Regions from separate parts of the Halomonas sp. A3H3 genome, predicted to be linked through region 3. Evidence: predicted binding sites of a transcription regulator. Region 3 holds the regulator's gene; each other region holds the start of a gene.
What was found. Region 3 encodes sigma-54, which starts transcription at its own class of promoters, with help from an activator protein. Its sites were predicted from a motif close to TGGCACNNNNNTTGCTNT; they were not measured.

Region 1: HALA3H3_RS00850 (CmpA/NrtA family ABC transporter substrate-binding protein) is a predicted target of sigma-54. The motif match lies at 947-964, and genes of this name have one in related genera.
Region 2: glnA (glutamate--ammonia ligase) is a predicted target of sigma-54. The motif match lies at 799-816, and genes of this name have one in related genera.
Region 4: speB (agmatinase) is a predicted target of sigma-54. The motif match lies at 1,204-1,221, and genes of this name have one in related genera.

Annotation. Positions count from the first base shown of each region.
Region 1 is NZ_HG423343.1:204,201-206,405, reverse strand. It holds gene HALA3H3_RS00850 (CmpA/NrtA family ABC transporter substrate-binding protein) at 1-861, opposite strand, end outside; gene HALA3H3_RS00845 (sigma-54 interaction domain-containing protein) at 1,161-2,205, shown strand, end outside.
Region 2 is NZ_HG423343.1:1,499,472-1,501,676, reverse strand. It holds gene HALA3H3_RS06570 (hypothetical protein) at 1-504, opposite strand, end outside; gene glnA (glutamate--ammonia ligase) at 1,038-2,205, shown strand, end outside.
Region 3 is NZ_HG423343.1:5,106,825-5,109,029, reverse strand. It holds gene hpf (ribosome hibernation-promoting factor, HPF/YfiA family) at 1-117, opposite strand, end outside; gene HALA3H3_RS23235 (RNA polymerase factor sigma-54) at 215-1,627, opposite strand; gene lptB (LPS export ABC transporter ATP-binding protein) at 1,757-2,205, opposite strand, start outside.
Region 4 is NZ_HG423343.1:2,751,980-2,754,184, reverse strand. It holds gene HALA3H3_RS12195 (YjiH family protein) at 1-72, opposite strand, end outside; gene speB (agmatinase) at 176-1,126, opposite strand; gene HALA3H3_RS12185 (sigma-54 interaction domain-containing protein) at 1,350-2,205, shown strand, end outside.

The DNA of each region.
Region 1 (2,205 bases), 4.9 Mb from region 3:
TTCAAATACCGCCCGCTGATTAAAGGGGTCAGGTGACAAGAAGCCGTCGATATTGCCCGCCCGAAGGTTGGCCACCATCTCCGGCGGTGGAATGACTCGGATTTGAATGTCCTGATCAGGGTCAAGGCCATGCTCAGCCACGTAGTAGCGTAGTAAGAAATTATGCATGGAGTACTCAAAAGGTACGCCGAAGGTAAAGCCTTTCCATTGCTGAGGGTCGCGTTTATCTTGATGGTCGTTGTGCAGCACGATGGCTTGCCCATTGATGTTCTCAACGGCAGGCATGATGAAGTGTTCGGGGTTGGAGCCAGCACCAAGGGTCATAGCCAGTGGCATTGGGGTAAGCATGTGCGCCGCATCGTATTCGCGGTTCAGCGACTTGTCTCGAGCCACGGCCCAGCCAGCGGTCTTGATAACGGATACATCCAAGCCATAGCGCTCGTAGAAGCCCATGGGGTGCGCCATGATGATTGGTGTGGCGCAGGTGATGGGGACAAATCCGATATTAAGCTGGGTTTTCTCCAGGGGGCCTAAATTTTCTTTAATCGCTGCTTTAATGGCATCCATGGGAAGCAAACTTGCTAATGCTGCTGCGGCCGTGCCGCCGCCAATCAACTTCATAAATTGACGACGATGCATGTCGCTGTGGCCGAACATACCGCGAACCAAGGCACTCTCCACCATACGATCCATCATTGCTTCAGTATCGGTGGGCGCTGAAGAGGGACCTGCCTGGACAGGCGTAATGGTGGTGTTACCTGAAGGCTGGCAGTCGTGACAATCACAGTGCCGCCCATGAATGAGAGATTGACGGTGGTCGAACGGGTTGCCGAGACTGCTGTGGTCGTTGTTGTCTTTCATGGACGTTCACCTCACAGGAGCAAAAAAACAGATGGCTGCGCCGTCTTGGTGCGTAATGGTTTAAGCATGCGGCGCTAACAAAGGCATTGCGAATTGCGTGCCAGTTAGGGCTTATTATCTTTAAGTGTTTGTTTATTAATTTATTATTTTAATTTTTAAAACTTTGAGAGGGGGCCTTTAAAAGGCACGAAAAATCGTAAATAACGATATTTCGTTGTTTATTTAACGAAAACTCGTAAGTGGCGCGGGAATTGAAAGCTAAAGAGAAGGATCATCTCTAAACATTGAGGTAATAGCCAATGGTAGGGCGAGTGGCTGCGCAGACCGAAGCTTCAGCACTTATGGGTGAGTATTCACCGCTTGCAATGATTGTTGTCGACCCGATTGCAGATCAGCTGCTAGCGGCTAATCCCGCTGCCTGCGAATTGTTGTGTATTGAAAGTGCACTTTCCTTAACGTCACCGTTTAGCCATCGTTTGAGTGCTTCACTGCCGCTATGGGTGAGTTTTACCGATGAGACACTGGTGCAAAAAACGGCCTGGTCGGATGACCTGGTGATGCTAGACATGCTGCGCCAGCCTTACCGGGTAGAAGTCTACGCCCAGCATATCGAAGGCTCTTCGCAGCTGTTATTTACACTGATTGATCGCAATAAAGCCGAGCAGCGGCGTGCAAAAGCAGAGTTAGGACGCCAGCACCGCCAGGGCGAGGTGGGCTGGCAGCGTGTCGAGCAAGTTTTCGAGCAGATTGAGAAGCAGAACCAGCTAATTCTGGGCGCAGCAGGCGAGGGCATTTACGGTTTGGATGCCGAGGGCAAAACCACCTTTGTTAACCCCGCCGCTGAGCGCATTCTGGGCTGGAGTACTGAGGATATGGTGGGTCATGACGCGCACCTCATGTTCCACCATACCCACGCTGACGGCAGCCACTTTCCAGTGCAGCAGTGCCCTATTCATGCTTCGTTTAGCGACGGCCAGGTGCATCACGTTGATAACGAAGTGTTCTGGCATAAAAATGGTGAAGCGATTCCTGTTGAGTACACCAGCACGCCGATTTTCGAGATGGGTCGTTTGGTCGGGGCGGTGGTGCTATTTCGCGATATTCGCGAGCGCAAGCGCGCTGAGCAGCAGCTGCGTGATGCCCTCGCTGAGGTAGAGTCACTCAAGCAGCGTTTGGAGCTAGAGAATGAGTACCTTCAAGAAGAGATAAAAGCGGAGCTTAACCACCGCGATATTGTCGGCAACAGCCCGGCGGTGGCAAAGCTGATCCAGCAGATTGAGCTGGTTGCCCCCACAAGTGCCAACGTACTTATCAGCGGCGAGTCGGGCACCGGCAAAGAACTGA
Region 2 (2,205 bases), 3.6 Mb from region 3:
ACGTTGCAGAAAATCGTCGATCGCGCTGTTATCGTCCAGCTCAGGGTCAAACCCACCCAAGCGTTCTAGCCAGGCTCGCCTCACGGCAATGTAGGGCGGCAAAAGTAAAGCACTGGCCAATAAGCGCCTCAGGATGCGTTCCGACAGCGATGGCCGGGTGAGGCCAATAATCAAGGCGTCAAGGGTGTAAGTGTTGAGCTGTGAATAGAGTGCACACCAAAGCTCCGCAGGCAGTGGTTTTTTCTGTAGCGCAATGATGAGCCACTCTGCTTGGCTGGTAAACGCGGCTTTATTCAAGCGAGCCCCCAGCGGCCTTGATGGTGTAATCAGCGAATGAGCATGGTAGCGCTGTTCAATAGCACTCAGGCGTGCTTGCGCTTGAGTGGCTGTCACCAAAATGGGCAGCAAGTGGTCGGCGACACCGGATTCACGTATGGATTTTAAGTGGCGTGGCAACATTTCACCCGTCACCATGGCATCAACGATAAAGCAGACCGATCCCATTTGCCGACTCCGATTGTGAGCAAATCTATCAAATTGTAATTTATTGTAGTATCTGGTTTATTTGCGTAGCAAGTAAAAAAATTTGCGAGCTAAAAAACAGCGCTAAGTATGACTTGTGCACTTTAATGGGGCGCGCGGCATTATTTTTGTTATATTTTGGTGCATAAGAGGTTTTTTAGACGGTTCAGAATAGCCTGTTGCGCCGTTATGCGTCATCAAGAGGCATTCGAAGCCATTTTTTAATGTTTATAAAACAGATAGTTGTTGTTTTTTTATGCCATATTGGTGCAGTGTTGGCATGTTCTCTGCATTGTATTTGCAAGCGGCTAGCGGGCCGTAGGCATAAGCCCTGCGGCGTGCTAAAACGATAGCCGGTCTGAAATGCTCGCTGAGCGATTTGTTAACCAATGTCAGGCAAACGTTGAGCGAACAAGAATGACAAACGTGCGGTTTAGCACGTATTTTGTCGAACAACACTTTTATCGGTAGCTTACTGTCGTTAGCTTTAAGCCACGCTCATACCGGAGGACACTATGTCAGCCAAGACTCTCGCGCTAATTGAAGAACACGATGTTAAATGGGTAGACCTGCGTTTCACCGACACTCGCGGTAAAGAACAGCACGTGACCGTGCCTGCGCGCGATGTAGACGAAGAATTCTTCGAGAATGGCCAAATGTTCGATGGCTCTTCTATTGAAGGTTGGAAGGGCATTAACGAATCCGACATGATTCTGCGCCCGGAAGATGGTACGGGCTACCTTGACCCCTTCACCGAAGATGCGACGCTGGTGCTGCGCTGTGACATCATCGAGCCGGCCACTATGCAGGGCTATGATCGTGACCCGCGCTCTATCGCTAAGCGCGCAGAAGCTTACCTGCAGTCTACTGGCCTGGGCGACACCGCGTTCTTCGGTCCTGAGCCTGAATTCTTTATTTTTGACGAAGTGCATTGGAAGTCTGATATCCAGGGCTCCATGTACAAAATCACCTCCGACGAAGGCGCTTGGGCAACCGACAGTGTCGTTGAAGGCGGCAACCTTGGCCACCGCCCGCGCGTTAAAGGCGGCTACTTCCCGGTTCCTCCGGTCGATAGCTTCCACGATATTCGTGGCGCAATGTGTAATACCCTGGAAGCGATTGGTCAGACCGTCGAGGTACACCACCACGAGGTTTCCAACGCAGGTCAGAACGAAATCGGCGTTAAGTTCAACACGCTGGTGAAGAAAGCTGACGAAGTTCAGGAAATGAAGTACGTGATCCACAACGTGGCCCACGCGTATGGCAAAACGGCCACCTTTATGCCGAAGCCGCTGGTCGGTGATAACGGTTCGGGTATGCACGTTCACCAGTCTTTCTGGAAAGATGGCAACAACCAGTTCGCCGGTGACGAGTACGCTGGTCTGTCTGAAATGGCGCTTTTCTACATCGGCGGCATCATCAAGCACGCCCGTGCCCTGAACGCCTTTACTAACGCTTCTACCAACTCATACAAGCGTCTGGTTCCTGGCTTTGAAGCGCCGGTCATGCTGGCCTACAGTGCCCGCAACCGTTCGGCTTCAATCCGTATTCCTTACACCGCCAGCCCGAAAGGCAAGCGTGTGGAAGCGCGCTTCCCTGATCCGACTGCCAACCCTTACCTGGCGTTCTCTGCCATGTTGATGGCGGGTATCGACGGTATCAAAAACAAGATCCACCCTGGCG
Region 3 (2,205 bases):
GACTTGCACCGTAGTTATATTGTCGTAATGGCGCTCTACACGCTCAAGCTTTTCGTTGACATAGTCACGCAAGGCGTCAGTCAGTTCTACGTGATGACCAGTGATATTTACTTGCATTGACGTGCTCCTTATCCATCGGACTGTACTTCGATTGTAACCCTTTTTGCCGCGTTGCAAAGCCCTTGTCGAGAGTTTCCCTGAAACGTTAACGAAGTTAGCGCAAACGACGCCGTTCACTGGAAGAGGGAATGCCCATGGCTTCACGGTATTTCGCCACCGTACGACGCGCCACTTGAATCCCTCCTTCGCCTAATAGCGTCACTAAGCGGCTGTCTGAAAGCGGCTTGCCGGGCGGCTCCTCTTGAATCAGTTTCTTGAGTCGTGCACGGATGGCGGTGCTGGAGTGGCTGTCGCCATCTTGACCGCTCACCTGGCTTGAGAAAAAGTATTTGAGTTCAAACACACCACGGGGTGTATGGATATATTTTTGCGTCGTTACCCGTGAAATAGTCGACTCGTGCATCTCCACGGCTTCGGCAATGTCGGCCAGTATCAGTGGTTTCATGGCTTCTTCGCCGTGCTCTAAAAAGCCAATCTGGCGGGTAATGATTTCGCGACCAACACGCAGCAGCGTATCGTTTCGGCTAGAGAGGCTCTTGATCAACCAGCGCGCTTCCTGCAAGTGCTCTTTGAGAAACTGGTTGTCATCGCTTTTATCCGCACGCTTAATCAAGCTGGCGTAGTCGGGCTGAATGCGCAGCCGTGGCAGGGCCTCGGGGTTGAGCTCTAAATGCCAGCCTTCATTATCGTGGCGGACGACTAGATCGGGGGTGACATAGCTGTCATCGGTGTCGCCGTAGGCGCTGCCTGGGCGTGGGTCTAGGCTGCGAATAAGCAGGATGACATCGGCCAGCTGTTCGTCGTCGAGCCCTAGACGGCGTTTCAGCAGACGCATATCGTCTTTGCCAAGCGCTTCGAGAAACTGCCGCACCAAGCGGCGGGCGGGAACCAGCAGTGGCGTATCATCGGGGAGAGCTGCGAGCTGCAGCATCAAGCACTCACGCAAGTCACGGGCAAATATGCCGGTCGGCTCAAACTGCTGGAGCTTGAGTAGAATGGTTTCCACTTCGCGCTGGCTTAGCCCGTCAATGCCCTGGGCACGAAGCCCTTCACGGATGTCGTTGAGCGGCTGGGTCAGGTAGCCGTTGGCGTCTAGCGCGTCGATTAAGCTTTCCGCGACAAGCTGCTCGCGAGCGCTAAAATCGGTCATGGCGAGTTGCCACAGCAGGTGGCCATGAAGGCTCTGCCCGGCTGCCTGGCGCTCAAAGTCGGGGCCTTCGCTGCTGCCCCCCTGGCTTCCCATATCTTGATAGGTATCTGACCAGTCGCTATCTACCGAGAGCTCAGTAGGGATGCTCTCTGACCACTCTTCTTCCTTAGGCTCGCTGACAGCCTGTTCACTAAATTCATCTTCCTGCTCCAGCATGGGATTGGCATCGAGGGCCTGCTGAATTTCTTGACGAAGATCCAGCGTAGAGAGTTGCAGCAGCGCAATGGCCTGCTGCAACTGGGGCGTCATGGTCAGCTGTGTGCCGATACGCAGTTGGAGAGAAGCTTTCATGACCATCTGAGAACCACTCGTTAATCAGAATGCTCCACCCTAGTGCGAGTGAGTGCTTGGCGCAAGTGCAATAAGCATGCCATTGGTCGTAAAGTTGTTTTAAAGCGCTATTTAGGGGTGATTAAGGCAAAAACATTACAGGCGAAAATCGGCGCCCAAATACACATCCCTTACTTTTTGGTTGGTGAGAATCGAGGCGGGCGAGCCACTGGCGATGATTTGCCCATCGCCGACGATATAGGCGATATCGCAAATGTCTAGTGTTTCACGCACGTTGTGATCGGTGATCAGCACGCCGATATGGCGCTGTTTCAGTGCACGAATGATGGTTTTAATCTCACCTACCGAGATGGGGTCAACGCCCGCAAAAGGCTCATCGAGCAGAATAAAAGCGGGCTCTGTGGCTAGCGAGCGGGCTATTTCTACACGCCTGCGCTCGCCGCCCGAAAGGCTCATGCCCAGGTTGTCGCGAATATGGGTGATATGGAAGTCTTCGAGTAGCGCTTCCAGGCGCTGTTCGCGATCGCTGCGGTTAAGCTCTTTGCGGGTCTCGAGTATCGCCATAATATTCTCGGCAACCGAGA
Region 4 (2,205 bases), 2.4 Mb from region 3:
TTTCAGTAAGTGCGCGCGGGGTATCGGTGCCGACGAGGTCGGCTGTTCCGATTTAACGTTGCTATACGACATAGGGGTCACCCATTGGAAGTGATTATTGGAGGTGGCTGGCGGCGTAGCTAGGTCAGTACTTTTTTATTTAGTCGCTATTTCTTTGATATCTATTCGGTCGGCGTCACTCGCTGTGTTTAACGCCCGGTAGTACGCAAAGCATTTCATACAGCAGTGTGGCGCCCATCAGCGCGGTGTTGCCGCTGGGGTCATAAGGTGGAGATACTTCCACCAGGTCGCCGCCGACAATATTCAGCCCGGCGGCACCGCGAACCAGCTCCAATCCTTGGCTAGAGGTCAGTCCACCCATCTCCACCGTGCCGGTACCGGGGGCAACAGAAGGATCCAGGCCGTCGATGTCGAAACTGATGTACACCGGGATATCGCCCATCTGCTCGCGCACTTCCTGCATCAACGGCGCTAGAGAGCGATACCAGCACTCTTCGGCGGGAACGACGCGAAAACCCTGACCACGGCACCAGTCAAAATCTTCAGCGGCATAGCCGGTACCACGCAGGCCGATTTGCACTACCTTGCCATGGGCCAATAAGCCCTCCTCCTGGGCGCGGCGAAACGGCGTGCCGTGGGCAATTGGCTCACCGAACATGTGCTCATTTACATCGGCGTGAGCATCGATATGAATCAATCCCACCGGGCCGTGCTTTTTGGCCATGGCGCGAAGGATAGGCAGCGTGAGCGTATGTTCCCCCCCCAGAGTCAGCGGAATGCAGTTATGTTTCAGCACGTCATCGTAAAAGGCGGTGATGATGTCGACGCTTTTCGGCAGGTGGAACGTATTGATGGGTACGTCACCGATATCGGCCACTTGCAAGCTTTCAAAGGGCGCGGCACGGGTCGCCATATTGTAGGGGCGCAGCATGCGCGACTCATCACGAATCTGGCGTGGTCCAAGCCGCGTGCCGGGGCGGTTTGAAGTGCCGATATCCATGGGAATTCCAATAAATGCCGCATCCAAACCCTCGGCTGTCTCTTGGGTGGGCAGGCGCATCATGGTGGCAGGGCCTGCAAAGCGCGGCATGGTGTTTCCGCCCAAGGGCTGATTAAACTCCGACATACACATCTCCTTATATTTTTTGGCGGTGAGCACGGTGTAGGTATTGGCCTAGCTCTTTTCACTACTCTTCTAAAGTCATTGCACAGACCATGCCAAGTCGTAGATGCCTATAAAGTGGTGGGATTAGCGACCAAACGATGCAAAAATGAATCAACTAGAGGCTTTTTTAATTCATTTTTGTATCAAAGATTCATAAATGAATCACTCAGAGGAGTTGGCTGCGATGAGTGAAATAGACAGGCGTGTGCTGCGAACCATTGTGGAGACCGCAAACGACCACTTCTTTATCGTCAGTGGCGATGGGCAAATAGTGGATATTAGCCCAGGAGCAGAAGCGGTTTACGGGGTATCCAGAGAAGAGCTGCTCTCCAGCAGTGTGCAGCAACTGCAAGCGGCCGGGGTGCTCAAACCCTCCATCACCATGGAAGTGATGCGCACCCGTCGGCCTGCGCAGATTATGCAAGTCACCGGAACAGGCCGCCGGGTGATTGCCGAAGCCTACCCAGTGTTCGTCGACGGCAAGCTGGAGCGCATTATCAGCCGCTCGCGGGATTTAACCGACTTGCAGTTACTGCAGGACGAATATGCGCTGCTGCAAAAACGCTTTAGCGAACACTTAAAGCGCAGTCAGGCAGCGCCAGACGCGGAAGAGCAGGCGTTGGATGACGCCCTGGACAATTTGCAGGTGCGTAGCAGCGTGATGCGTGAAATTGCGCTGCTGCTTAAGCGGGTCGCCCCTTCGGATGCCAATGTGCTGATGCTGGGTGAATCAGGTGTGGGTAAAACCGCCTTTGCCAAGCAGCTACACCGCTGGAGCCAGCGCTGTGACGGCCCCTTTATCGACGTTAACTGCGCGGCGATTCCAGAGAATCTGTTTGAGTCCGAGATGTTTGGCTACCAGCCCGGCGCTTTCAGCGGTGCCGCCCGCCAGGGCAAAGCCGGGCTGTTAGAGCAGGCCGAGGGCGGTACGCTGTTTTTGGATGAAATAGGCGAGCTGCCGCTGCTAATGCAAACCAAACTGCTCAAGGTGATTCAGGACGGTAGCTTGACCCGACTGGGTGACACCCGCTCTCGCAAGG